DNA from 3 places in the Teredinibacter haidensis genome. Region 2 is predicted to be linked to each of the others. Evidence: predicted binding sites of a transcription regulator. Region 2 holds the regulator's gene; each other region holds the start of a gene.
What was found. Region 2 encodes sigma-54, which starts transcription at its own class of promoters, with help from an activator protein. Its sites were predicted from a motif close to TGGCACANNNNTTGCNNT; they were not measured.
Positions count from the first base shown of each region.

Region 1: H5715_RS11670 (PEP-CTERM sorting domain-containing protein) is a predicted target of sigma-54. The motif match lies at 7,715-7,732, and genes of this name have one in related genera.
Region 3: nifL (nitrogen fixation negative regulator NifL) is a predicted target of sigma-54. The motif match lies at 3,243-3,260, and genes of this name have one in related genera.

Region 1 is NZ_CP060084.1:2,931,075-2,940,977, reverse strand. Features, by position in the region: gene H5715_RS11690 (hybrid sensor histidine kinase/response regulator) at 1-2,574, shown strand, start outside; gene H5715_RS11685 (response regulator transcription factor) at 2,576-3,484, shown strand; gene H5715_RS11680 (Hpt domain-containing protein) at 4,099-5,109, opposite strand; gene H5715_RS11675 (endonuclease/exonuclease/phosphatase family protein) at 5,634-6,704, shown strand; gene H5715_RS11670 (PEP-CTERM sorting domain-containing protein) at 6,818-7,570, opposite strand; gene H5715_RS11665 (putative transporter) at 8,549-9,903, shown strand, end outside.
Region 2 is NZ_CP060084.1:3,295,231-3,305,133, forward strand. Features, by position in the region: gene lptA (lipopolysaccharide transport periplasmic protein LptA) at 1-428, shown strand, start outside; gene lptB (LPS export ABC transporter ATP-binding protein) at 447-1,172, shown strand; gene H5715_RS13155 (RNA polymerase factor sigma-54) at 1,355-2,845, shown strand; gene ptsN (PTS IIA-like nitrogen regulatory protein PtsN) at 3,030-3,482, shown strand; gene rapZ (RNase adapter RapZ) at 3,572-4,444, shown strand; gene H5715_RS13170 (HPr family phosphocarrier protein) at 4,485-4,754, shown strand; gene mgtE (magnesium transporter) at 4,845-6,209, shown strand; gene yjgA (ribosome biogenesis factor YjgA) at 6,213-6,725, shown strand; gene H5715_RS13185 (carbon-nitrogen hydrolase family protein) at 6,911-7,822, opposite strand; gene H5715_RS13190 (extracellular catalytic domain type 1 short-chain-length polyhydroxyalkanoate depolymerase) at 7,950-9,584, opposite strand.
Region 3 is NZ_CP060084.1:2,508,017-2,517,919, reverse strand. Features, by position in the region: gene nifA (nif-specific transcriptional activator NifA) at 1-1,497, opposite strand, end outside; gene nifL (nitrogen fixation negative regulator NifL) at 1,518-3,134, opposite strand; gene rsxA (electron transport complex subunit RsxA) at 3,544-4,125, shown strand; gene H5715_RS09850 (RnfABCDGE type electron transport complex subunit B) at 4,155-4,682, shown strand; gene rsxC (electron transport complex subunit RsxC) at 4,735-6,249, shown strand; gene H5715_RS09840 (RnfABCDGE type electron transport complex subunit D) at 6,246-7,346, shown strand; gene rsxG (electron transport complex subunit RsxG) at 7,343-8,011, shown strand; gene H5715_RS09830 (electron transport complex subunit E) at 8,008-8,733, shown strand; gene H5715_RS09825 (RnfH family protein) at 8,737-8,994, shown strand; gene H5715_RS09820 (dinitrogenase iron-molybdenum cofactor N-terminal domain-containing protein) at 9,007-9,729, shown strand; gene H5715_RS09815 (L,D-transpeptidase family protein) at 9,832-9,903, shown strand, end outside.

The DNA.
Region 1 (9,903 bases), 360 kb from region 2:
ATTGCGGCTGGCCCTGGTTGGATCATCATTGGTATGATTAAGATATTAGCTGGTTCATTTTTAGCTTTCTTGGCTATTAAGCACGGTACGGGATCAGCTGATGCTTCAGACCCTGCGCATATGTATCAAGTCGCTTTTTCATATGTGTTTAGTAACCCAAACATTAGCATTTTAGTCGCCGCAATTTTTGTCATCATCTCTCAGCTCAAAATTAATGTTACCAATGCCTATGCTGGGTCTATTGCTTGGTCCAATTTTTTCTCGCGCTTAACGCATAGTCATCCTGGCCGAGTGGTTTGGTTGGTTTTTAATGTATCGATCGCCCTGGTGCTTATGGAGCTCGGTGTCTATCGAGCTTTTGAAAATATATTGAGTATCTACGCTATTATTGCCGTTGCTTGGGTCGGGAGTATAGTGGCAGATTTAGTGCTTAATAAGCCATTGGGACTTAGTCCCGCTCACATTGAATTTAAGCGTGCCTTTCTTTACGACATAAATCCTGTAGGAGTAGGGTCAATGATCCTATCTTCAATAATAGGTGTTATATCATATCTTGGTTTGCTTGGTGAATATCCCCAAGCTCTAGCGCATTTCATCACTATCGCTTGCCCACTAGTTTTTGCGCCTATAATCGCTCTGGCCACAAAAAGTCGCTATTACATAGCGAGAGAGCCCGATAATATTATTTCTATTACGGGAGTAAGAAAGTGTTGTATTTGTGAGAATCACTACGAGAAAGAAGATATAGCCATCTGTCCGGCATATGACGGACCTATTTGCTCCCTATGTTGTTCCCTCGATGCACGCTGTTTAGATTCATGCAAAAACACCCCACGAATAGGTGAAAGAATTCAACTATGGGGAGTTAAAAATCTCCCTGGCGTTTTAGAAAATGTGCTAAATATTCGATTTATTCATTTCATTTTTCTATTGAGCATTATTGCGGGTGTTACTGGCGGCTTCCTCGCGATGATTTATACAACAATATCGCTACAAAATACCGACGCTACAATGCTGCTCGCTCAAACTCTATGGGAAGTGTTTTTCATTCTTTTGTTAGTTGGTGGTGTGATTTCTTGGTTATTTGTACTATCTCATGAAAGTCGTATCGTAGCGCAAGAGGAATCTCAACGCCAAACGAAAAGGCTCCAGCAGGAAATTCATGCGCATGGCAAAACTGATGAAGCTTTACAAAAGGCTAAAGAAGTTGCAGAAGCGGCGAATAATGCTAAAAGTCGATATTTGACCGGCATTAGTCATGAGTTACGTACACCGCTTAATTCTGTGCTTGGGTATGCTCAGTTATTGGAGGTTAATGAAGATATTTTGCCAAAATATCGAAAGCAATTATCTGTTATCCGTCGTAGTAGCGAGCATTTGGCGGATATTATTGAGGGTCTATTAGACATTTCAACTATCGAAGCTGGACGTATCGTAATCAATAGAGATCATATTTATTTGGAAAAATTTATAGAGCAAATAGTCTATATGTTTCGGCTTCAAGCTGAAGCCAAGGGGTTAAACTTTTCTTACGAGTGTTTAACCAATATACCACAATATGTACAGGGCGACGAAAAGCGCCTTAGGCAGATCCTTATAAATTTACTGTCAAACGCCATAAAGTTTACTGATGAAGGTGATATTTCCATTTCCCTTCGCTATAAAAATCAGGTCGCGAAATTCACTATTTGTGACACCGGAATCGGGGTTCCAGAGGATGAAGTTGACAGAATATTTCGTCCATTTGAACGCGTGAGAAGACCAGGCATGCCAAATGTTGTTGGTACGGGATTGGGGTTGTCTATAACAAAAATACTTGCCGACATAATGGGCGGCGATATTGAAGTAACGAAAAATCCTGGGGGTGGAACAACCTTTACGCTTTCGCTAATGCTCGCGCATGTAGAGCAACCTAAAGTTGATGCGGCAAGAGCAAACAAAATCTACGGTTATAAGGGCCCCCGGAAATCTGTCATTATTGTCGATGACGAAGCTTCTCATCGCAGCTTAATAAGTGATCTATTGACGCCTTTGGGGTTTATTGTTTTTGAAGCTTACAATGGTGAATCGTGCCTAGAGTTTTTAAGCAGTTGTACTCCAGATCTATTTCTTATTGATCAGATAATGCCAGGGATAGATGGTAATGAATTGGTGCAGAAACTAAATGCGAGGGGCGTTAGCAAACCCATAATTATGATTTCAGCCAACGCAAACCAAGGAGCCAATATTGAAGGAGGTCTTAAAATAGAAAACTTTATGAATAAGCCCATTAAGTTGGAAGTTCTGCTCGAAAAAATCGGGTCTTCATTGGGTATGTCATGGGAATTTAACCCCCAGAAAAATATAAGTTCGGAAAAAAAATTCATTGTGTCAGAGATCAAGAACTATCCAAGCAGTAAAATATTGCAGACGATAATTGAGTACGCTGAAATCGGTCATCTTACACAATTGAAGAAAATTTCAAATGAACTGGAAAGTAATGATGACGTGGATAAAATGTTTGTTCTTAAACTAAAGCAGCATATTCATGAAGTTAACTTAGATAGTGTAATTAAATTAGCGAAGGTAATTTAAAGTGATTACAGGTGAACTTATCCTGATTGTCGACGATTCACCAGAAACACTTGGGATGTTGAACGAATCTCTAGAGTCGGCAGGTATGACAACGTTGGTCGCCCTAGATGGCAAGCAGGCCTTATCAATATGCTCAAAGATGGTTCCTGACATTATTCTGCTCGATGCAATAATGCCAGTTATGGATGGTTTTGAAACGTGTATGGCATTAAAACGGAACTCTGAATTACATTCTGTACCCATCATATTTATGACCGGGCTCACCGATACCGACAGTATATTGAAGGGGTTTAATGCCGGCGGCGTAGATTATTTAACAAAGCCGATAAACCCGATCGAACTTATCGCTAGGATGAAAACGCACTTAACCAACTCTAGATTAACTCGACATGCAGAAAAGGCCCTGGATAGTGCTGGGCAGAATGTATTTACAGTTGATGAAACCGGCGCAGTTCAATGGGCTACATCATTCGTTATGCAAACTATTGAGCGGGCAAATAGTGAAAAATCGAGTAAGCAAATAACTATTACCTCTCAAATTAAATCATGGTTGTCTCGCTCGCCCGTTGAAGGAAATAAACTTGAATTGAAAACCTCAACGCTTACCTTAAGTGTTGTGTATATGGGGAACCCCAATACAAATGAAATACTTTTGCGGCTAATTGATGAAGAAAAAGTTAACCCTATAAATATATTGAAAGATACATTTCCGGTTACCCAGCGCGAATCGGAAGTTTTAGTCTGGATAGCTAAGGGGAAAACAAATAGAGAGATTGCCCAAATATTAGAAATGAGCCCGCGCACGGTTAATAAACATCTTGAGCAAATATTTAAGAAACTTAATGTTGATAATAGAACTTCCGCTGCAAGCCTGGCTATTGACGCATTACAAAAGAAGCGACATTACTAAAGTGTATATAGAAATATTCACGCTCCGTCGTCGATATTTGTTGCTCTTTACTATAGCGCTGTAGCCCGTTGAAACTTTATCTGGGTTGCCAGCGGGGCTAAAAAAGTGAACAAAAATTCACTTTCTCACCCATATTTATCTTGCGCTTCTGGCGGCGCTTACGTTTTTCAGTAAGCCGCTAGGGGAAGTGTGGGCTTAAATTAATCGGTACTGGTTGCTTGTAATTGAATACTTGCAGGTCCTCAGGGCAGTGCTCGGAGGTAATAAAAGAGCTACCTATGAGTGAAGAGATCGACTTTAAAGAGTTCTGGCGGGGTAACTAGGGACTTTTCGGTCTAACTTTTCTTGCGTTCTGAGTCGCCGAAATTCAATTGATTATCAGAAATTTTAACACTTTCTAGCCTATAGAGGAGAAATGGGTTTCTGTTGGTGGTTCATAAACTCACATATGCCGATCTACTGCCTCTTAGTCTCGCTCGCCAATGTTACCATTAAGTCGGCGATAGTTGCGTTACTGATTTGCAGTGTGTGTTAAGAGCCTGATTTTAATTGCTTGTTCAAGGCGATGTAGGAGGGAGTTAACATACCTGTGCTGACTAGGTGCAGCAAAAAATTTAGCCAATCTTTGCATAAACTGTTGGTATTTTACTATGGTCGATTTTGTTTTTTGCGTTTCGAAGAGGAACTACGAATTTTTTGACAGAAACAACTAATGGTATATGAATAGTGAATTTGGTTGCTTTGTTTTTCCTGTAGTCAATATTTATTTTTCCTCCCATTGAATTGACATGCGTGTTGACTAGATCTAGCCCAACGCCTCGCCCGGCGTGAACCTGTTTTTTCGTTAGGGTTGAAAACCCCGGTAGAAATAGTGATGCCAGCAAGGCCTTCGGGGTAAGCTTCGCGGTTTTTTCTACTCGAAAATTATATTTGTTAATCAGCCGCTTTCTAATAACTTCAAGATCAATGCCGACGCCGTCATCTTGAACGGCAACCACCAATTTATTGTGAATACATTTAACAATAACCTTTACAGATCCTGTGGGGTTCTTCCTATTGGTTCTGCGCGCCTGTGGCGATTCAATGCCGTGGGTAATGGCATTGCGGATGAGCTGGATCACAATATCTTGAATTTTCATTTGTAAGGATGAAGGAACCCTCGCAATATCGAATTGGTCAAGGTCGAGCGTAACAAGCTTTCCGCAGCTGCGGCTTACGTTTTGCGCAAGTATTTTCAATGCCGCTGAAATTCCGGTTTTTTTTGTTTGCTTTGAGCCTTTTAAAGTCTTGCGCTGCTGAGCACCGCTTTGTGATTGGGAACTTTTAACGATCTGTTGATAAATGTAAAATAGTTTTTTCAATTGTTGATGAATAAGGACTGTTTTGTTTGGCCCAGATTTTGTTTCAACTTGGCAATGTTCAATTGAATCTTCTAGGCGAGATATAGCGTTGCTTAGTTTTTTAAATCCAACTACTGCCGCCTCTCCTTTCAGCTTATGGGCAATTCGAGCCATGGTCAGCAGTGTTTGTTTTTCTAAGGGTTCACGTAATAAAGCATGCATCTCCCCCGTGCCGTGGTGCATGCTTTGCAGAAGCATTTTTAGGGTAATTGGATCAACTTTCATACTTTAAGACTAAACCGCCGAACAATTGGCCAATCATAGATGAAAATTGGTTTCTAGAAGTGACCGGGTCACGTTTCTCATAACCTTTTTGAAATTAAGGTCAGAAACTGGGACTGGCGTCAAACTTCACAAGTGACACAATTTACCTTTTGAATACCGAGAAGCCTCTAGAGAATTATTTTTACCTGGCTATTACAGGCTGCTTGGTTAGGGCTAGCAAGGGCAGGTCCGTTATGAATAAATTCTTTAGGGGGTATGGATGGCCTTTAACGACGAATTGCGCCTTGCGAATGAGATTTTTTTGTTCACGCAGAATATGCCTGCCCGTAATTAGGGGCTCCTGCCATAAGTTAAGTTGATAAGTTACAACCGAGATTGAGTGCTTTCGGGGTTTTGGCGTTGTGTAGACCTTGCTTTCCATCGCGTTGGTTAGATATGCTTCTATTGATTGGCGGCCGCAAATGGTACGCTAGGAGTCTGGAATAATAGCTCGATCAATTATAAAAATATGAGAGGAAGTCACTTTGGCCATACCTTTTGCAGAACCAAGCCGCCCTTTACGAATTCGCAGCTCGACAGAGATTACTGCACTTAATGCTCATTTTGAAAAACGCAACGTTCCAGTGTCAAAACGCAACCGTCTGTTGCTGGGTAGTTGGAATATTGCCAATTTGGGTGTGCAAAACCGCACTAATGGTGCGCGAAAAATAATTGCTCATATCCTCAAACGTTTTGATCTTATCGCCGTTCAAGAAGTAAATGATGATTATCGGCAATTTATGAAGATCGTCGATATCATGGGCGATAAGTTCGACTTTGTTATGTCCGATACGGCTGGGAATGATGAGCGTCTAGCTTATGTGTTTAACACCGAAAAGGTTTCCCCCGGCAAGCTTTTTGGGGAAGTCGCGCTTCGTCCTCGAGAATTTCCCAGTAGAAATGTAACAGTCCATTATCGTGAACGCCGCCAAAACAAAACTCAAACGTTTAGTAAGATGAAATATACACCCTTTGATCGCAACCCGTTTATTGGCAGTTTTTCCAGCGGAAAGATCGATTTTGTACTTGCCAATGTACATTTATATTTCGGTAAATTTCAGCATTCTAGTAAAGAGGACGATCGCCGTAAATATGCCCGGCGTGTTTTAGAGATCTATGCCTTAGCAAAATGGGCCAAAGATAGAAGTGCAGGCGGAAATGCATGGGACAAAGACATCATATTGCTTGGCGATATGAATGTGCCAAATATGGAGTTCAACGAAGCAACAATAAAAGCGCTCGAGGAATTTTCCTGGACATCGGTTGATCTTTACGACAAGACCGGCGTAGCGCGAACCGAGAGCCTTTCCCGTATTGGAGGATCAAACCTGGGGAACGATAAAACCTATGATCAAATAGCCTTTGCGCCAACTGCGTTAAAAAACCGTATTGAGAACTATGGAGTATTTGATTTTGATGCGGCTATTTTTCGTAACAATTGGGATCGGTTGGCAGAAACAAGAACGCATGCAAAAACCGTGAAAGCGTTTAACGCCTATCTAAGGCACTATATTTCTGATCACCGTCCTATTTGGGTTGAGCTAAAAACCAATTAGAGATGAAAGCATTCTGTTCAACGTGGGCGTGGACACTATACGCGGAGGTCAAAAAAAGCCCGGAATACGATCCCGGGCTTTCAATTGAATTAACGTATGGAAACTAAATTTAACTAGTTCTTTCTGCGACGCGAAAATCCTAAGGCCACAAGGCCGAGTCCAAGCATCGCAATGCTGGCGGGTTCTGGTACATCAACAACACCACCTGCACCATCAGCGCCGAAAGCGCCGATTCCGTTCGACGCTAAATAGGTAGCTGCACCGCTTGAAGTGTCTATAGATAGCGTTTGACCTGCGAGAGTGAACCCGTACAGAGTTGAATCTGAAAAGTTTAAACCGTATACCGCAGAAAAACCAAAGCTACCCAAAGCCGTTCCCGCACCGGTACCCGCGTCTAGAGATACCAGTTGATCGCTGCCTGAACCGCCGGTGGCAGAGAGAAAAAGGTTGCCCGCATCGTCAAAAGCGATATCACCGGATGAGGTAAAACCGGTGAACCCCACCAGACTGGAACTGCCAGTGGTGATATCAATTGTATAAAGGTTCGAGCCGCCACTACCGTAGAGGGTTCCGGCACTATCAAATGTAAGGCCGTTCATACTTAGCGACCCGCCCACGAGTGTTGTGCTGGCTGTTGCAGTGTCGATCATATACAGGCTGTCACTACGAACACCATAAAGGGTATTGGTGATAGGGTTTAACGCGATATCCAGCATGGTGCCGGTGTTGCCGATAAGTGTTTTCGAATTAGTTGATACATCCAGCTCGTAGAGGCTCCCATCACTCGCACCAATATACAGCGCGTTAGCAGGGTTAGCCGCTGCGAGTAATACCAATACTACCGAACAAATTAATTGTTGCTTCATTTTAAAGCTCCTGAATTGTTTAAAGATACGTATTCACTTACATTCCTACCTAAGTATTTTTACAGCAGATTTAAACACGCTTCGCTGTCGCGCCAATTCGCATAGTTTGTGTGTTCTACACAGATTAATTGGCAGGGAAAAAGAAAAGCAAATCTCGAGCCATACGATCTACGCCGCTAATTTAATTAGATTAATTACATATTTTTTTATATTTTGTTTTAAAAAATCACATCGTAGTAAATTTATTCGACGCACTTTAATCCCTTGAGTATGTGTGGGAATGTATTTTTTTTTAAATAAAAAGTTTCGTAGAAATAAAAAATTAATGTGGAATATCGAAATCAACTCTCATGTTCGTGACAAGGCTATGACTATTCATAATTGATTACGGTTTTTTTTTAACGATAACTAGCCGTTGGCTGGATGCAGTATATTAAGGTTGGTGCGCGCATAGGTGGCATAGTTGTCTCAGAGGATGGCGTTGTTGTTAAGAGCGCGACATAGTAGTGCGAGGCTGCTGGAGATGTTTTCCTGGCTATAATCCGGTCGAAGCCTTTGCCGAAGGCTGTGCTTAAGTGCCTTTCTTGCGGATGGGTTAGGGTTGACGAGGGCGGGTAAGTTATCGATAAATTTTTTTATTAGTGTGTTCCGAGTGTGGGCAGCCAATGGCTGCGCACTGTACTCGCGTTTTTAGCAGCTGTAATAAGGGAAGGGATATGTGGCTAGCTACAGCTCTCTGGTGGTATCGGCTAGGAACCGTTGCTTTTTTGCTATCCGTCCAGCTTCCGTAGTATGTGGGAACCGCTCGATCCCATGCTTATATTTTGCTTCTCCATGCTTCTAATACCGGGGCAAATGTCATTTGTCGCTTCTTACTACACATCAACAGGTCTGACAAATATTGCTATATAATGAAATTACCAAAAATGGCGATGCCTGCGCGCGTTGCTTTCATTCGTAACTTTGGGGTTTCATTCAATGAGCGAAATCGCTTTATCAATACTGGTTTTATCTGTAGTAGCCATTATTGGCTTGTGGTTAGGTAGTTTTAAAATTAAGGGAGTAGGCCTGGGAATAGGTGGGGTTTTATTCGGAGGTTTATTCGTTGGGCATTTTATTGCTCAATATGACTGGCATTTGGAAAATCATGCACTTCATTTTATTAAAGAGTTTGGCCTTATCCTCTTTGTTTATACCATTGGAATTCAGGTAGGCCCTGGTTTCTTTGCTTCACTGAAAAGTAGCGGGTTGCGCCTGAATGCCCTGGCAGCAGGCATTGTTATCCTTGGGGGGTTATGTGCGGTCGCTATACATTTTCTTTTCGATCTCCCCCTAAACGTATTTTTGGGCATTTACTCTGGCGCCGTCACTAATACACCTTCGTTGGCGGCGGGCCAGCAGATTCTCTCCGAACTGGGTATGGGGGCAGGGGCGACGTCTACACTGGGGTTGGGCTATGCTATGGCATATCCCTTCGGTATTCTGGGCATTCTGCTCAGCATGTGGATTGTGCGCATTCTGTTTCGAATTAATGTTGATGATGAATGTGAGCAATTTGACCGCGCCAGCAGTGGACGCAAATCTACAATTGTTTATGCTAATGTACTTATCGAAAACAAGAATCTCACCGGCTTCCCTCTTTCCGAGCTGATTGATCTCATCGGCGAGGACATCGTCTGTTCACGTCTAAAGTCAGGGGGGGAGTTACGTGTTCCCATGTTAGACACTATCCTTAACGAAGGGGATATCATCCGCATCGTTGCGCCAAATAAAGCTGAGCTAAGTAAGGCAGTTACCATTATTGGCAAAGAAGTGTCTGATACGCTAACGACAAAGGGTACGGGTTTTCGCAGCGATCGTGTTGTCGTAACCAATGAGGAATTGTTGGGTAAGAAGTTATCTGAGCTGGATTTCAAGCATAAGTACAATGTCGTTATCTCACGGCAAAACCGTGCGGGCGTGGAGCTGGTAGCCAACAAAGACTCGGTTCTGCAATTTGGGGATATTCTCAATATTGTTGGTGATGCCACCGATATAGAAAAAGTCAGCAAGCTATTCGGGAATGTATTTAGCAAGCTGGATCACGTACAGATGCTGCCCATCTTTGTCGGCATCGGCTTGGGCGTAGTGCTAGGTTCGATTCCAATTCACATTTCAGGCCTTCCTGCGCCGTTGAAATTGGGCCTGGCTGGTGGGCCGCTTATTGTTGCTATTATTCTGGCGAGAATAGGTAGTATCGGTCGTGTTTATTGGTTTATGCCGCCGAGTGCTAACCTTGCTTTACGCGAAATTGGCATCGTGTTATTTCTGGCGGTGGTGGGCGTTAACTCCGG
Region 2 (9,903 bases):
CCGACAGCGCCGAACTGGATGACCAAAACGGCACGACCACGTACGCCGGCAAGGTTATTGTGGAACAGGGCAGCATGAAAATTACGGCAGCGAAGGTCATTATCTACGGCCGTAACGACAACTATTCCATGGTTGTCGCCACAGGAAAACCCGCTCGCTTGAGCCAAATCCCAAAAAAGGGTCAGGAGGCAGTTACAGCGCAAGCTAATCGCCTTGAGTACCGCATTACCGATGAAACCCTGTTTCTGATTGATAACGCAGCATTTAAACAGGAAGGGACCAGTCTGAGCGGCAACCGCATTGAATACGATGTTAAAAGAGCCGTGGTAAAAGCGGGCGGAAAAAGCGATGCTTCCGGCGATGACCGCCGGGTAAAAATGGTCATCCCCCCTAAAGCCCTTTCCACTGAAGAACAGCCGCAAGAATAACGAGAACCCAACACCCCAATGCCTAAACTACACGCGCACCACCTAGCAAAGAGCTACAAAGGCCGCAAAGTTGTAATCGACGTTTCCATCTCCGTGGAGGATGGACAGATTGTCGGTCTACTCGGCCCCAACGGGGCCGGAAAGACCACCTGCTTTTATATGATTGCCGGTATCGTTAAGGCAGACCGCGGCGATATATCCATTGGCGATACCGATGTAACCCATATGTCTATGCATGAACGAGCCCGCCAGGGCTTGGGTTACCTGCCCCAGGAAGCATCCGTGTTTCGCAAGCTGACCGTCGCCGATAATATTATGGCGATTTTAGAAACCCGCAAAGACTTGCGCCGAAAACAGCGCCATGAAGCCATGGAACAGCTGCTCAATGAGTTCCACATTCAGCATATTCGCGACAGCTTGGGCATGGCCCTCTCCGGCGGCGAGCGCCGCCGCGTTGAAATTGCCCGCGCTCTCGCCACCGAGCCACAATTCATATTGCTCGACGAACCCTTCGCCGGAGTGGATCCCATCTCCGTCAGTGATATTAAGCAGATAGTCCAACACTTGAAGCAGCGCGGTATCGGCGTACTGATTACCGACCACAACGTACGTGAAACCCTCGATATTTGTGAAAAAGCCTATATAGTATCTGAAGGGCACATTATTGCGGAAGGAAGCGCAGAAGTCGTTCTCAGTAACCAAAAGGTACGTGAAGTCTACCTTGGGAAACACTTCACGCTATAAGTCGCGCCAATACTTGACATTACCCGCCAGCCAGCCATATCTACCGGCACAATCTTTGCTTTAAAAGGATTGATTGTCCCGACGGCGGAGACTAAACTACGTCTAATCCGCACCGACTCCGAGCAAGCCCAAATGCCAATTGGTGCCCGATCTAATTTTCACGGGAAGTTAGTAGTCGCCATATGAAGCAGTCCCTCCAACTAAAGCTCGGCCAACAACTCACCATGACACCGCAGCTGCAACAGGCCATCCGTCTCTTGCAGCTTTCCACGCTGGATCTTCAGGCAGAAATTCAGGAAGCTCTCGACTCAAACCCAATGCTCGAGACCTCCGAAGAGGGTGAAAATACCGGTACCAGCGGAGAGCAAAGCGAAACGCCAAATAGCCAGAGTCAGGAAGCCAGCCCGACGAATAGCGACGACAAGCCAGAAAAGCCCGATACCGACTGGAACGAAGATAACATTCCCACCGATCTCGCCGTCGACACCAGTTGGGACGACATCTACGAGACCGCACCCAGCGGCTCAGGCCTTGCCAAACCAGACTCGGATGACTACGATTTTGAATCTCGTCGCGGCACAGCCGAAACCCTGCAAGACCACCTGCACTGGCAACTAAACCTTACTCCCATGTCGGATCTGGACAGGGAAATAGCGGAAACGATAATCGACGCCGTAGAGCCGAACGGATTGCTGGGGCAAAAGCTGGATGACATGTTCTCCGGCCTACAAGCTCACCACGAAGAGCTTGAGATGGACGAAATGCTGGCAGTTCTACATAGGGTTCAACAGTTCGATCCTCCTGGCGTACTCAGCCAGGATATCCGCGAATGTCTGCTAACTCAGCTGCGACAGTTGCAAAGTGACACCCTTGATATTACCCACGCCAAAGCTCTGGTTAATGATTATTTGGACCTGCTCGGCGGCCGCGACTTCAAACAACTGATGCGAAAACTGCGCATAAAAGAGCCCGAACTACAGGCCGCCATTCGCGTCATTCAAAGCCTAAACCCACGCCCAGGGGAATCCATAGGCAGCGACGAAACCGAGTATGTCGTGCCAGACGTTTTCGTCAGCAAAGTGAATAACCGCTGGATGGTACAACTCAACCCCGATATCGCACCCAAGCTGCGCATTAATACCAGCTACGCCTCCCTCGTCAAACGTGCCGACTCCAGCTCAGACAACACCTTTCTACGCGACAATCTGCAGGAAGCCCGCTGGTTTCTGAAAAGTCTGCAAAGCCGCAACGAAACCTTACTCAAAGTATCCACCTGTATTGTGGAAAAACAGCAGGGCTTCCTCGACTACGGCCCGGAAGCAATGAAACCCATGGTGCTGCACAACGTCGCTGAAATAGTGGAGATGCACGAATCCACCATTTCTCGTGTAACCACCCAAAAGTATATGCACACACCCCAAGGTATTTTTGAGCTGAAATACTTTTTCTCCAGCCACGTCGCCACCGATTCAGGCGGCGAATGTTCCTCTACCGCCATTCGCGCCATCATCAAAAAACTTGTGGCGGCAGAAAACCCACGGAAACCGCTAAGTGACTCTAAAATTACTGGACTGTTAGCCGAGCAGGGTATTAAGGTAGCGCGCCGAACCATTGCAAAGTATCGCGAATCCTTGCACATACCACCCTCGAATGAACGCAAGCGACTGGTTTAAATTCAAGGCTTTTTTGATTTCTGTCCTGATAACGACTTGGAACCTCAATGAATGCTGGTAGAATGCGCGCCAGTTTGCAGCTCCGGGTCGCAAACATGGGCGTTATCGCTCCTGTTTCCGCCTTATACCTCCTAAAAGCGCTTACTACGCGCGGCTGGAAAGGACACGTAAAAACGTTATTACTATGCAGATATCAACCATTCTTACCGATGAACGCTGTAAAGCCAAAGCTACCGACGCCAGCAAAAAGCGTGTACTGGAAAGCCTAGCCAGCCTATTCGCCAGCGACCTACCCGATACAGACGAAACCACCATCTTTCAATGCCTGATCGCCCGCGAACGCTTAGGCTCGACCGGTATAGGCCAGGGCGTCGCCATCCCCCACTGCCGTTTATCCGCTTCGAATCAAACCCTCTGTGCTTGTATCACTCTCGATCATCCCGTCGATTTTGATGCCGTCGATGGAGCCCCGGTAGATGTTATTTTCGCCATCCTTGTCCCTGAAGATGCCGAAGACTCACACCTTCAAACTCTCGCCACCCTTGCCGAAGCCTTACAGAATCCGAACTTCACACGTAAACTAAAAGCCTGCAGCAGCAATGAAGAATTGTTTCGTGTCGCGGCTGGTGTAAACTGATAACCATCTAATATCAGTAAAATTACACACTGCGGGTAAGGGTTTACCCGTACAACGCTTACGATTTTATCCCCCTTTGGTATATACCCATGCGCCTGCTTATACTCAGCGGAAGATCTGGCTCAGGTAAGAGTTCTGCTCTACACCTCTTGGAAGACGAGGGTTTCACCTGTATTGATAACTTACCCGCCAACCTGCTGCCCGCTTTAATCGAGCAGATCGGCGACCGCATCAGCAGTGAAGAGCAGCGCTTTGCGATAGGGATTGATGCGCGCAATATCTACGGTGACCTCAGCAAACTCGCCGAGCTGATAGATAGCTCCGGTATTGAACGCAGTGAATACCAAATTGTTTTTCTCGACAGTTCCCGAGAAATACTGCTTAAGCGCTTTAGTGAAACCCGCCGCAGACACCCGCTCTCCGATGAGTTTATCGGTTTGAACGAAGCCATCTCACGGGAAAAAAGCATACTGCAGCCCATTGCCGCCGCCGCAGATGTCACCATCGATACCAGCCACCTGAGCCTGCATGAGCTGCGCAGTGCCATCAAACATATTGTCGTGGGTTCTGACACCAAAGGCATGGCACTAATGTTTAAATCCTTTGGCTACAAATACGGCGTACCTGTCGATGTAGACTTTGTCTTTGATGTACGCTGCCTGCCCAACCCTTACTGGAGTACCCAATTGCGAGACCACACCGGGCTGGAACCTCCGGTAATAAGCTTCCTCGACGCAGAAAACGAGGTGGAAGAAATGTATAACGATATTCTGCAGTTTGTACGCAAATGGATCCCACATTTTGAAAGTAACAACCGCAGCTATTTAACGGTCGCCATTGGCTGTACCGGCGGTTGGCACCGCTCTGTCTATATGTGCGAAAGACTCGCCAAAACACTTAAAGGCGACTATACCAATGTACAAACACGCCATCGCCAACTGGAAAATGTACCCGGTCATTAGGGTCGGCTCGTAGACCCTAACACGGAGCAGTGGAAACTCTATGCAGGAAAAGCAGATTCAAATTATCAATAAACTCGGACTGCACGCCCGGGCTGCAACAAAGCTGGCCAACCTATCCAATCGTTTCTCTTCCCGTATTGAAGTTGTCGCTAAGGGAAAAGCTACCGACGCCAAAAGTATTATGTCTCTGATGTTATTGGCCGCGTCCAAGGGCACAGATATTACGCTGCGCACCGATGGTGAAGACGAAGAAGCCGCAATGGGCGCCCTAATCGAGCTTATCAACAATCGTTTCGACGAAGCCGAATAATACATTTCAAAATTAAGTGATTTGCGGAAGCCTTTGAAAAGGCTACAATTTCCGCAACTCAAAACACTCGACCCAAAATCGGACAACGCAATGCCGCAGGCCGTCGAACATATCGAAAACCAACCTCACGCCCACCTAAGCAAGGTGCAGGCGCTGCTGGACAGCGGCACCTTCCGCCAGGTTCGACGCATGCTTAATGGGTTGCGCCCGGTGGAAATCGCGCGACTCATCGAATCCTCCCCGCCGGCCTCGCGAACCGTTCTGTGGGAACTGATCGAAAAAGATATTTCCGGTGAGGTGCTGGAAGAGCTGTCTGTTGATGTACAGAGTGTCTTCCTCAAGAAGATGGACACCGAAGAACTGGTGGAGCTGACCGAAGGCCTAGATACTGATGATGTCGTGGATATCCTCCAGCAGTTCCCGGAAAAGGTTATCCAGGAAGTACTGGAAGCTATGTCCGACCAGGATCGCGGCCGTATTGAGGCCGTAATCGCCTACGACGAGGAAACCGCCGGAGGCCTGACCAACACCGATACCATTACCGTACGTCCACGTTTCACATTAGACGTCGTACTACGCTACCTACGCCGCCACACCGAGCTGCCGCCATCTACCGACAGCCTTATTGTGGTCAACCGCAAAGACGACTACCTGGGCCTGCTACCGTTGAGCACACTGCTCACCAACGACCCCAGCGTAACCGTGCGCGAAGTTATGGTGACCGATACCAACGCCATTCCCGCCGGCATGTCCGATAAGGACGTCGCTAAACTGTTCGAACAGCACGACTGGGTCTCCGCTCCTGTCGTGGACGATCAGGGCAAGCTGCTGGGCCGAATCACCATCGATGACGTGGTAGACGTAATTCGCGAAGACGCCGATCACTCATTGATGAGCCTCGCAGGTCTGGATGAAGACGAAGACACCTTCGCCACCGTTGGACGCTCCATCCCGCGTCGCGCTGTCTGGCTGGGAATCAACCTGCTCACTGCCATTTTGGCGTCCTCCGTGATCAGTCTATTCGATGCAACGATCGATAAAGTCGTAGCGCTCGCGGTTCTAATGCCCATTGTCGCCAGTATGGGAGGGGTTGCCGGTTCGCAAACCCTTACCGTGGTCATTCGCGGTATGGCACTGGGCCATATTGGTTCCAGCAACCTGGGCTGGTTACTCTCCCGTGAGGTGCGGGTAGGATTGGTAAACGGTGTGCTCTGGGCTGCAGTGATGGCGGCCCTTGCTGCCTGGTGGTTTGACGATATCACCATAGCCATTATTTTAAGTACCGCCATGGTTATCAACCTGGTAACGGCGGCCCTCGCCGGCGCACTACTGCCGGTTACACTCAAAGCAATGAAAATCGATCCCGCGCTAGCCGGAGGCGTAACCCTTACCACCGTCACCGATGTGGTAGGCTTTTTCGCCTTCCTGGGATTGGCGACTTACTTTTACGGTTAAACAATGACTGAAGACGAATACGAAGATTTTGACGACGGCGAGTTCGGAAAAAGCAAAACACGAGTTAAGCAGGAAATGCAGGCTCTGCAGGAACTGGGGGTAAAAATCACCGAGCTAAAGGCCTCCCAGCAGGCGCAAATCCCCATGGACGACAAACTGCGCAAAGCCATCGAAGAAGCCCCGCGCATTACCCATCACAGCGGCCGAAAGCGGCATATGCAGTTTATTGGCAAGCTCATGCGCGCCGCCGATGGCGAAGCTATTGAGCAGGCCTACCAAAAACTGATGGAAAAACAACATCAGTCAGTGCAACTGCACCATCAAATGGAACGGTGGCGAGACCGTTTACTAGTAGACGAAAAGGCTCTGCCGGAATTTATCGAACAATTTCCCCTTTGCGACCGCCAACAGCTGCGCCAGCTAATCCGCGCCAGCCAGAAAGAGCGTTCACAGCAAAAACCACCCGTCAGTACGCGTAAATTGTTTAAGTTTATTCGGGATTGTTTTGAAGATTAAAGAGGTAACGACTTTACTAGAGAGATCTTACCTACGCCCATGAACTTAAGATGTTGTGCGGCAGCCTTAATCTCCCCGGCTGCCACTACCACACAATATTGATGGAGAGCATTACTGACAGCCAAGTAGCGAAAGGCTATACCTCTTTAAATTTTGTCTGCAATTACTGAGGAATATGTTAAGCGTTAAAAACGGTGATGCTGTCCTACAGGCATTTTCTGCCGTACAGTACTTACTTCTGAAAACTCTAAGGTCGCGAGAACTACCTGACATCCCAATTGTGAATCATCCGCAGCAGAAGGGTTACCGGCACGATTTAACAGCTTCCCCCAGGGGTCAACAATCATGGAATCGCCCCAGGTTTTTCGTTGCGAATTATGCTGTCCGGCCTGATTAACGCCCACCATAAAAAGTTGGTTTTCGATCGCGCGAGCGCGTAGCAGAATTTCCCAATGAGCTTTCCCTGTTACATATGTAAAAGCCGAAGGTAGAACGACAAATTCTGCACCCGACTGCACTAAGCGTGAAAAATATTCGGGAAAGCGCAAATCATAACAAATGGCCAAGCCCATCATTCCCCATGGGGTTTTCACCACCATCGGTTCGTTACCCGGCTGAAAAAATTCAGATTCACGGTAACGTTTTTCCCCATCAGAAACATCGGCATCAAACAGGTGGCACTTGCGATATACGGCTGCCAAACGACCGTCGTTATCGAACACAACGCTGGAGGCAAAGGGGAGCGCACCGCCGGCCTGCCATTGAATATCTCCCGGCAAATCACCAGCCGAAAATTGAAACTCCACTAGCGGTAAACTACCAGCAACCAACCAACTATTATACTTGCGGGCCAGTGCGCCAAAGCTCTGAAGCCAAGCCAACTGCTCTTCGACTTGAAATGGCTTTCGACAACCAAAGGTCAGTACATTCTCTGGCAATACCGCTAACTGGGCGCCTTTATCTGCTGCTTTTTCCAGCAAGCCCTCGGCGACGCTTAAATTATGCTGAATTGTAGAGGTGACATTATGCTCGTCCATCGGCATACGGCTAACCATTTGAAGCGCAGCAATTTTAAGAGGAGATCGGGGAGTTGTCATTGTTCACACATTCACTTAAGGAACCGAAATAACTATCGTTGTCGCATACATTATCGCAAGCCTGTCACCCTTTAAAACATTGAAGGCTCGCGGGGAGCTAAGCACTACCCGCGAGCAACGCTAACCACTACTGAGAATTACAAGTGGACTCAGAAATACAGCTCTGCTGATTTTCCCAGCCCCAGCCACTTTGGGTTTGCTGGCACATTGGGTATTCCGTTCCGTACCAATTGCAGACACTTGCACTACTGTTGCTGGAAGAACTGGATGAACTCGACACAGACGAACTCGAAGAACTACTGGACCCGCCGACAATACCACCGTCACCGCTTTGACCTTCGCAGGTAGTCTCACCAATACAGTTTTGCTCGTTCTCCCATCCCCACCCTGTGCTCTGATTCTCGCACAGTGGAGTGAGCGTACCGTACCAATCACACTGCAGCCCACCGGTCACACTACTGGAGGAAGAATTACTGGAGCTTGATGAACTCGAAGACGAGGAGGAGGAACTGCTTGAAGAAGAACTGGAGCTACTTGAGGATAAGCTACTAGACGACGAGCTACTACTGGATGAACTGGAGCTAACGGAAGAACTGTTCGCACAGCTTGAAATCACGCCACCGTCGCCATCACTCTGGCTTTCACAGGTGCTGCGTCCTACACAGCTCTGGCCACTCTCCCAACCCCAACCGCTGTCCTGATTAAGGCACAATGGACGAGGGTCGTCCTGGTACCACTTGCACAGGTCCACACATTCATCACTGCTGGACGATGAACTACTACTGGACGATACGCTGCTGCTGGAAGATGAACTCGTTGAAGAGCTTGATGAACTGCTTGAACTGCTGGACACAGATGTATCCAGACCAAAATAACGAACGGCAGCGGCGTAATCGACAGGTAGATTGTGGGAAACCCCGTCCATACTCAGCGCTTCAATCGGAGCATCTTCGCCAGTACCGCCATAGCGGGTACGCGTGATACCAGACTCAGGAGAATCGGTATAGGCCGCGGTTTGCGAGACACCGTGAACATTAGTCCACTGTTTAATCGCCTCATTGAAATTATTGTAATTAAGCGTTTCATCATTGGTACCGTGCCACAACTGTAGACGCGGTCGTGGACCGGTGTATCCGGGGTAGGCGTTGCGAACCAAGTCACCCCACGCCTCCGGCGTTTTTGCGATATTTCCGTTGGCGCATTCGCTATTCCACGTTGAACCATCAGTCGTCGCAAAACAGGCGAAAGGAACACCGGCAAACGCAACACCCGCTTTAAACACGTCTGGATAGAGGCCGATCATAACATTCGTCATCATCGCGCCCGAGGAAACACCGGTAACAAAAACCCGCTCCGAATCAACTTCATAATTTTGTTTTACATAATCAATCATCGACATAATGGAAACGGGGTCGCTGCCACCATCTCGAATAAGTGCCTGAGGGGAAGCTACATCGAAGCACATATCACTGCTATTGGCGGATGGATAAACAACGATATATCCATACTCATCGGCCATGGCTGCGTAGCGGGAGCCTCGATAAAACTCAGGGCCATCACCATGACAGTAGTGCACGGCAAGTAAAATGGGAGCGTTTTCCGCCAAACTATCTGGCACATACAGGTGCATGGGCAAATTACTGGGGTTATCACCAAAGTTGGTAATTTCTACCAAGCTAGCGGCCTGTGCCCCCCATGCAGACAGGAACAAACCCGATAACAACGTAAATAGATATGCGGTCGTATTTATTAATTTATTCATATGGACCTTCTTAGTGTGGACGCCAAAGAACAGGCGATTGAGAGAAAAGTTTTTCCGGCGGAATATATAGCATACTAATTTTACATACGCGATGACCTGCCGCTGCTTCTCACCTCACAAAAAAATAAAACACCCCATACGTATGCGTTAAAAAATACTAACAGAAATAGTATATCGAACACAGGGAAGAACAAATCATTATCTAGGGAAACAGAACGCTGTAGAGCCGCGAAAAACCTCCACATCCATGACAGCAATATGGAACAGCCGCTTACGACTAAACTCTTTAGGTATACGCTGAATGTCGTGTCGATCCCTT
Region 3 (9,903 bases), 790 kb from region 2:
CTGCACCCATCCCGCTTGCTCAAGGGCTGCTATCACCCGCTCACGTTCATCCATACTGTCATCGCTTAAATCGATAGAGGGCACTTCTTGGTAGTCGTTTATCGCGGGGCGAATATCCGTATTCAGGCCGGTAAGAGAAATCGCATCACTGTCGACGGTGCCGTCTTCGCTCATGATCGATGCGCGCTCTAAACAGTTTTCCAGTTCGCGCACATTGCCGGGCCAGCTTTGATTCATTAACACGCGGATAGCGCTGCTGGTTAGTGTTAACTTGCGTTCTTGGCGACGGGATAGTTTGTCTAGCAAAAACTCTGCAAGTTCGGGAATGTCAGCGCGACGCTCGCGTAAAGGTGGGATACGGATAGTCATGACATTCAGGCGGTAATAAAGATCTTCGCGAAATTTGTTTTTTTCCACTTCCTGCTCAAGGTTGCGGTTGGTGGCAGCAACTATGCGTAAGTCTACTTTAATGGTGCGGGTACCGCCGACGCGCTCAAACTCACCCTCCTGCAGTATGCGTAATAATTTCGCTTGGAACATGGGTGAAATTTCACCGATCTCATCCAAAAAGAGGGTTCCTCCGTCGGCTTGTTCGAAGCGGCCCTTACGCTGTTTAACTGCACCGGTAAAAGCGCCTTTCTCGTGGCCGAATAATTCAGATTCCAGCAGTGTTTCTGGCAATGCGGCGCAATTGAGTCGTATAAAAGGTTGCTTCGCTCGTGGAGAGTTGTAGTGAATGGCGCTGGCAATGAGTTCTTTACCGGTTCCCGATTCACCCAGTACTAATACTGTGCTGTCCCATTTAGCTACACGCCGTGTTTGGTCAAATACCTGCCGCATAGATGAGGTGTGGCCAATGACCATGTTTTCGAAGCCAAATTGTGCGCGCGCTTCCCGACGAAGCTCATCGCGCTCGCTGGCAAGCTCTTCACCACGTTCAACGTTAATCATTAAACGAACGGTTTGCGACAGTAAATGCGCGACGGTTTCCATAAATCGAGAACGCTCACTCAGTAAATCGTCGGCAGGGCTCTCCGGCTGTGCTGCCAGCACGCCAATGGTTTCTCCTTCTATATTTTCAATAGGTACGCCAACAAAGGGGAGCTCAAAATCGTAAACGGCCAGTCGGTCTAGAAAGTTTGGTTCCGACGAAATACGTCCGAGTACAATCGGGTTTCCGTGGCTAAGAATACGACCGATAATGCCTTCACCGCTGCGATAGCGAACATTGCTGGATAATCGGGATATCTCCGGTGAATCGCTATGAATCGCTGTCACTTGAACGGCACTGTATTCCGGGTCGGAAATAGAAATTAATCCGTGGTGCATGCCGGCGGATTCGTGGAGTACGGCAAGAACTTCTGCAAAGGTTTGTTCAATTTTTTGAGAATGACAAATAATTTGCGAGATTTGGCTAAGTGCCTGCATTTCTTTTTCAAAAAGTTCGGTGCGAGTTGTCGGTCTCGGCGTACTGCTTATAGTCTTCGTTGGGTTCATCTGACTTCTCTTGGCCATAATTAGCTGGATGGGATCTCTACGATCATTCGACATCCGTCCGTAAAGTCTGTATCTACTGAAACGGTTCCGGCATGCTCCAGTATGGTCTCCTGCACCATAGCCAGTCCCATGCCTCGACACCCTTTGTGAGGAGGTTTGGTACTAAAGAAGGGCTCGAAAATTTTATAGCGCAAATCTGGCGGGATACCGGTGCCGTGGTCAATTATTTCGGTTCTCACCGTATGTTTGTCGATTGACGTTTTAACATACAGCGTTCGCTCACTGAGCTTGCACTTGCTCATAGACTCTATGGCATTGTTGATTAATTGTCGGAAAACGCTCACTAATTTACCTTCACGGCCCAATACAGCGGGTAAATGAAGTTCTGGTTTAAATTCAACAACAATACCCTGCGCCAAAAGTTGATGAGCAGAAAGGCTAATGGCGCTACGTAGAACTTCGTTAACATTTACCGGGTGCTTGGGGTTTTCCGCATAGACAGGGAGTGAAGAGCTGAGCTGATCCAATGCTTTTAGGCCCGCCGTCTGCGCATCGCGAAGGGCATGTAACACGGGTTCATCCTGATTGCGGGTTTCCTTGCGTTCTAATAAGTTTAACGCGGCGCCAATTAAGTTAACGGGTCCTTGTAAGCTGTGAATAGCGCCGTTGAATGTTTCCCTAATGCCTTGCAGCATTTCTTCTTCTGCAATAACCGCTTTCAGTGCGTTTAGTTGGGAATCCTGCTGTCGTTGACGGAGTTCGGTAATATCGTTGACGGTTAAAAGAATATGGCGAGATTCCGGTGGGCAGAAAAAGTTGTCTGGGGTTTCATCTTCTACAGAAATGGAAAGACCATCGCAGACAAACCAACGCTGGCTATAAGCACCTTCGTCGACGGTTACCTCATGGCTGTTGAATTTTGTTCCTTTGTCACGAAGGTTGATAAAGTCGTCGCCGAGTATATTGAGTAACTTTGTAAGAGCGTCTTCCAATATTGAATCGGGCGCGATTTTATTAGCTAAATTCTGAAAAGCTGGGTTCATTAATATAATGTCGTTATCACAACTCAATAACACCATAGCAATAGGTGATGAGTTGATAACGGTGGAAATGGTTTCCGACAGGTTGTTTACGCGCTGCTCCAGTTCGTGTAAATCGCTGGAATCTCGATGCATTCCTAAATAGCAAATAACATCGTCTTTCTCGTCGAGAACCGGAGCAACAGAAACGTCCGCGAGGTAGAGAGAATCATCTTTGCGTCGGTTTACTAGTAATCCAGACCACGGCTTTTTCTGCAGCAGGCGCCCCCATAATGCCTGATAGGCTATTCGTGGAGTTGTATGATTGGAGAGGATTGATTCGTTTTTTCCGACAACCTCTTCACTGTTGTAGCCGGTGACCTTACCGAATGCGCGGTTGGCGTATAGAATATTGGCATGTAGATCGGTAATGGATATTGCAATAGGTGCATGCTCTACGGCTTGGTGAAAAACACCCGGCGACAGATCTTCTGGTTGAAAATCATAGATTGTGTTTTCTAGCTTTCGTCCCATGACTTTATTTTCTTTACCCTTGGTTATCTCAGCGACAAAATCAACTTGATCTAATTCCGCATGCGATTTTTTCGATTCTGTCATGACCTTTTGTTTCTCCGGTGATATTAGCCGTTGCCTAAATACGATTGCTTTAGCGGCGTCAGTTTTCGATGTCGTACGGATTCGTTTTTTGCGACGCCCTAATGCATGGCAGCAATTTTTGTGCCGCAGTTAATGCCGCCAACGTTGTCGTTGTTGCTAAGCGTTTGTCTGGTTGTTTCTTGTCGTAAAAACAACACCCTGTGTCTTCCAGCTCTGGTCTTGTGCCAATCCCGACAACAAAAAATGTGCGAATAAAATCAAAAATTTACGGATTACGATAATTTAATTTGAGGTGAATCAATCTATTGGTCGGGTGGGAAGTTGTATCCCATTAACGGATAGTGCGTGGCATGTTTGATGCAGCTGCCCACATAAATTCATTATTTTTATTATCTAAGGCGTAGTGAAAATGGACTATTTAAGCCTGCTTATTGGAACTGTACTAGTAAATAACGTTGTCTTGGTGCGTTTTTTAGGTTTGTGTCCATTTATGGGCGTTTCAGGAAAGCTCAGCACGTCCATTGGTATGAGCGCCGCGACAACCTTTGTTATGACATTGGCTTCCGGTAGTAGTTGGTTGATGGAAAACTACGTGCTGCAACCGATGGGTATCGGATTTTTACGTATTCTCGCATATATCCTAGTTATCGCTGGTGTTGTGCAATTTACCGAGACGGCCATTCGAAAGTTCAGTCCATCTTTGTATCGGTCTCTGGGTATTTACCTTCCGCTAATTACAACTAACTGCGCTGTTTTGGGGGTGCCATTAATTAGTGTTCGCGAACAGCAAAGCTTTTTAGAAGCCCTGGTTTTTGGCTTTGGTTCAGCGCTGGGATTTTGTTTGATTATGGTTATTTTTGCAGGCTTACGTGAACGGCTTGCCTTGGCTCAAGTGCCGAAAGCATTTGCAGGGCCCCCTGTTGCTCTGGTGACAGCAGGCTTGTTAGCCATGACATTTTTAGGTTTTAGTGGACTAGTAAAAGGTTTTTAATTTTCTTTGAGCACGCAGGAGTTGGAAGCATGTTATTGGCAACATTGGTGATCACCGTGCTGGGTACGAGTTTGGGTCTCCTGTTGGGCTTGGCCGGGCGTTTTATGGCAGTGGAGGATGAAAATCCACTGGTAAAGGAAATTGAAGGATTGTTACCCGGTAGTCAATGTGGTCAGTGCGGTTTACCTGGCTGTTCTTCCGCCGCTGTGGCCTTGGCGGAAGGGACCTTGGATATTTCCTTCTGCCCGCCTGGAGGAAGAACTCTGGTAGAGCGTTTGGCCGCTATTCTCGATGTGGATATCAGTTCGATTGGTGAAGTTCCGCAGCCGATGATTGCCACTATTAATGATAGTGCGTGTAGTGGTTGTACCCGCTGCTATCGGGCTTGCCCCACCGATGCAATTGTGGGCGCGAATGGGCAAATACATATTGTGCTGGCTTCAGCCTGCACGGGTTGTAAAAAATGTGTGGATGCTTGCCCGGAAGATTGTGTGTCGCTGATTAACCTGCCCGCTACCCCTGATAGCTGGCATTGGGTTAAGCCCACTGCGGCATAGTCACAATGGGAATAGCCCATTCAATCCTTAATGTAATAGTGGAGACATTAGCGTGTTAACGAGTTTGCTGAGGTTGCCTCAAGTACGTGGTGGCGTTCATCCTAAACATCATAAAGATCGCTCTGCGGCTTTGATGATTAGTAAGGCACCGGTACCGGAGAAGCTCTACTTACCCTTGCGTCAGCACGCAGGAAGCGATGCCATTCCTATAGTGAAGGTTGGCGATAAAGTCTTGAAAGGGCAGCTGGTTGCCATTCCCCCTTCTGAGATTTCTGCGCCAGTGCACGCGTCCAGCTCTGGAAAGGTGGTCGAAATTGGTGAAGTTATTGCGCCACACCCCTCTGGATTGCCCGCTACCGCGATTGTGATTCAAACAGACGGTGAAGACCGGTGGATAGAAACTGATATTCTCGAAGACCCCTATAGCGAAACACCCATGGCGTTGGCTGATCGTGTTGCTCAAGCCGGTATTGTGGGGCTTGGCGGCGCTATTTTTCCCGCAGCCGTAAAATTAAAGCAGGGCGCCAAGCATGAAATAAAAACACTGTTGGTAAATGGTAGCGAGTGCGAGCCCTATTTAACCTGCGATGATCGTTTAATGCGCGAGCATGCCGAAGAAATCATTGAAGGCGCACGCCTAATTCGTCATATCCTGCGAGCGTATCGAGTAGTGGTGGCGATAGAAGATAACAAACCGGAAGCCATTGCCGCCATGCGCGAGGCTGCAGAACCCTACGGTATGATCGAAGTGGAAGTGGTGCCCACGCTCTACCCAATGGGATCGGCAAAACAATTAATTCAGGAAATCACTGGCCGGGAAGTCCCAGCTGGTGGTCGCAGTACCTCAGTGGGGGTATTGGTTCACAACGTGGGAACGGTTTACGCTATTCAGCAGGCACTTATTTATGGACGCCCATTAATCTCAAGAACAGTTACTATCGCTGGTGCATGTGTTGCCCGCCCACGCAATATTGAAGCCTTATTGGGAACCCCCGTACAGGAGTTATTGGATGCCTGCGGAGGTTTGACAGAAAAACCCGCGAAGCTGATTTTAGGTGGGCCGATGATGGGTGTGCCGTTGCCTTCTACACAGGTGCCGATGATTAAAGGCGCAACGGGGGTGTTGGCTCTTTCTGCGAATGAAATTCCCCGTAGTTTAAGCTCGCCCTGTATTCGCTGTGGTCGGTGTGTGGAGGCCTGCCCCATGGGGCTATTGCCTTTGGAAATGTCTTCTCGCGCACGCGTTGACGATTTTGAAGGCGCTGAAGATTATGGCCTAAAGGATTGCATCTTGTGCGGCTCCTGCTCGTATGTATGTCCTTCTCATATTCCCTTGGTGCAGTATTTTCAATATGCCAAAGGCGAACAATATACAAAACGTTCTGCGGCTAAAAAAACGGAATACACCAAAAATTTACAGGCCGCGAGAGATGCACGTATTGCCGCCGAGGCTGAGGAAAAAGCGGCAGCTAAAGCAGCTAAAAAAGCCAAGCGCCGTAAGCCTGAAGCTGAAAGTAAATCCGCCGCCGTTGTTACCGACAAAAAAGTTAAAGAGGATGTTTTATGAGCGACGCACCAATTTACTCATCGCCATTCGCTCACGAGGGCTCGTCCGTTGGTGGCGTTATGATGCAGGTGTGTTTGGCGTTAGTGCCATGCACACTCTTTGGTTTATATCTGTTTGGCTGGCCCGCGATAAATGTGTTTGTGGTTACTTGTTTGGCCGCGGTAATCACTGAAGTTTTGTGTCTGTGGGTAATGAATCAACCGCTTTACCGCCTGCTGGATGGTTCGGCGCTATTAACTGGCTGGTTAATAGCCATCACACTGCCGCCCTGGGCGCCTTGGTGGATAGGCGCAGTGGGGTCGTTTTTTGCCATCGCAGTGGGAAAGCAACTATATGGTGGAATTGGACAAAATATTTTTAACCCCGCCATGCTGGCTAGAACAGCGCTGCTGATCACCTTTCCGCTGCAATTAACAACTTGGGTTTCCCCTTTACCCCTTGGGTCGGAAGGTGCACCGAGCTTTATGGAGGGATTGAATTTTACCTTTTTGGGTGCGGCGATTCCTGACGGTTTAACTGGTGCGACTTCACTAGGCCATTTAAAAACATCGTTAATACTCGCACAGCCAGCCAGTGAAGTTCTCAGAGAGAGCTTTAATGTATGGAACTCACTGTTAGGCATGAATGCCGGAAGTTTGGGAGAAACCTCCGAGATTTTAATACTACTGGGCGGCTTATGGCTCATTTGGCGCAGAGTGATCAGCTGGGAAATCCCCGTGTCCCTGATCGGCGGGCTGGCAGTGTTGTCTTATTTGTCGGGTATGTACAACGATCAATATTTTGCGGGTGCTGCCTTTCATTTAAGTTCTGGCGGTGTGTTGTTAGGTGCGTTTTTTATCGCGACCGATCCTATTACATCGCCTGTCGGTCGCGTTGCCAAACTTATTTTTGGGGCAGGATGTGCGGCCATAATTTTTATTATCCGTTCCTGGGGTGGCTTTCCAGAAGCCGTGGCCTTTTCCGTTCTCTTTATGAATGCATTCACGCCTTTAATCGATCGCTACTTCAGACCGAGGGTTTATGGTCGTTTTCCCGGAGGGAAACCATTACGAGCAATGTCATCCATCGAACTAACACGGGAGGTTAAACGTAAATGAGCGAGATCACAGTGTCGCGATTAGAGGTCTGGCGTTCCCGAGTGGATTACCAGGGGCTCATACTGGGTGCGATTTGTGCGGTAGTCACCTTTCTTCTGCTTGTTGGAGAGAGAACCACCTACCAGCCTATACAGGAACGCTTGGCGGAAGATCGTATGGTCGTGCTCACGCAAGTATTACCGCAGGAAATGTTCGACAACAAACCTCTTGAAGATAGCTTAGTTATCGAAGATACAGCGCTCTCGAATAAGCCGATCGATATCTATCTCGCGCGCAAATCGGGTTTGCTGCAAGCGGTTGTATTTCAAATTGAGACTGAAGGCTACGGCGGTACTATTACCTTAATGGTGGGTATTAATACTTCCGGAGAGATTCTGGGTCTTAGAACTCTAAGCCACAAGGAAACCCCCGGACTGGCAGACAAGATTGAAATGGATAAAAGCAGTTGGATAACGGTATTCAACGGTGAATCTTTACATAAGACACCAGCTAAAGACTGGGCGGTAAAAAAAGACGGCGGTAAGTTCGACCAGTTCACCGGCGCCACCATTACACCAAGAGCGATTGTTAAAGGCGTTGTTTCGGGATTGGAGTTTTACGCGCGTCACTCCGAAGAGCTAATTGCAAACGGTACGGTTAATCCGGAAGAGGTGAGTGCGTTATGAGTCATGCAAATTGTAGTGGTTGTGTCACCACCAATGGCGAAGCTGTGACCAGTTACAAAGACTATTTCACCTTCGGTATATGGGAAAATAATATTGCTTTGGTTCAATTGCTTGGCCTTTGTCCGGTAATGGCGGTAACCACATCGGCAACTAATGGCCTGGGAATGGGCATTGCAACCACCGCCGTGCTGATAATTTCCAGTGTTCTGGTTTCAGTGATGCGTAATGCCATACCTGCAGATGTGCGCAACCCCATCATGATTGCTGTTATTGCCGGAACAGTCACCCTGGTAGATTTGGCAATGAACGCTTGGTTGCACGAACTCTATAAAGTGCTGGGCTTATTTATTGCGTTGATTGTCACCAATTGTGCAATTCTGGGTAGAACAGAAGCCTTTGCCATGAAGCAAAACCCGCTGGCCTCGTTGCTGGATGCGATGGGAATGGGCTTGGGTTTTACTTGGGCGCTGGTTTTGTTAGGTGGCGCAAGAGAAATCCTCGGAAGCGGCACGCTCTTTTCGCATGCATCTTCCCTGTTGGGTAAAAACTTCGAATGGCTAGAAATAACGTTTATTAAAATCGACGCGGGGGTTTTACTTGCCATCCTGCCGCCCGGAGGATTCATTGTGCTGGGCGTTATGATTGCTTTGAAAAGAGTTGTTGATGAAAAAATCAGAGCGAGTAAGCCTTCATCAACCCCAATTGTGACTATCGAGGGCTAAGCTATGCGAGTAGGACTGGTCTATGCCGGAGAAAAACAAATTCAATTAAACTGCTATGTTGAAGACGCTGCAAGGGTGAGTGACGTAATTGAACAATCTGGAATTTTAAAAATGTGCCCAGATATCGATCTAAATACCCAAAAGATAGGTGTTTTCGGCAAATTCGTAAAACAAGACAGCGAGTTAAAAGAAGGCGACAGAATAGAAATCTATCGAAAAATTACACGCGTAATGGACGATGATGACGATGACGATGAATAAGAGGCCGTAACGATGAGCACGCAAATTAATAGAGAAACTGCACTGCGAATTGCCCTGGCGGCGCGTGCACTACCGGGTACAAATGTTGGTGAGCTACTGGAAATTGTACAGAAGAAGGTGAAGGGAGAGTTGAATGGACAAACTTTGCTTAAGATAACTGTTGGTGATTTAGCCAAAGGCCTCTCGGAGGGTGGCGCAGAGAGGGGGAGCGACGGTACGGGTCTCGGCTTGCCAGAAATAAAAGAGGCTGTACGCATTCTGTGGGGTGAACGCGAGCTCGATTCCTTACCGAAGGTAAAACCTCTGCAGGATATTCCTGCTCGTTCTGTCCGAGTGGCCATTTGCTCTAATACTGGTGAGCGACTGGATGGTCATTTTGGCTCCTGTATCCGATTTCTAATTTACCAGGTTAGCGATAGCGAGCACCAGCTAATCGATATTCGCTCTACGGTGGAAGCGGATCTTTCTGAAGACCGCAATGCTTTCCGTGCGAACTTAATCGGCGATTGTCAGATACTCTACGTTGTCTCTATCGGGGGCCCTGCAGCAGCAAAAGTAATTAAGGCTGGTGTATACCCAATTAAAAGGGTTGTTGGTGGCGAAGCAAAAGACGTTTTACTGCAACTGCAAGGCGTAATGGCTAAATCTCCGCCACCGTGGCTGGCTAAATTTATCGGGGATAAACCCGAGGATCGTATTCGCTTTATGCGAGAGGATAGAGTTGCGGGAATGTAGCATAATTGGTAGTGATCTTAACCGGGTTAGCCACCCGGTTTTTTTTCGTGTCGAATAATTCAAATTAATACTGTAAAGGAAAGCCTGACAGCGAAAGGGTTGGTGTTTGGTGCTCCAATATTTATGAGGATATTCAAGTCATCCTCAGAACTTGAGCTTTGGGTAAAGAAGGGC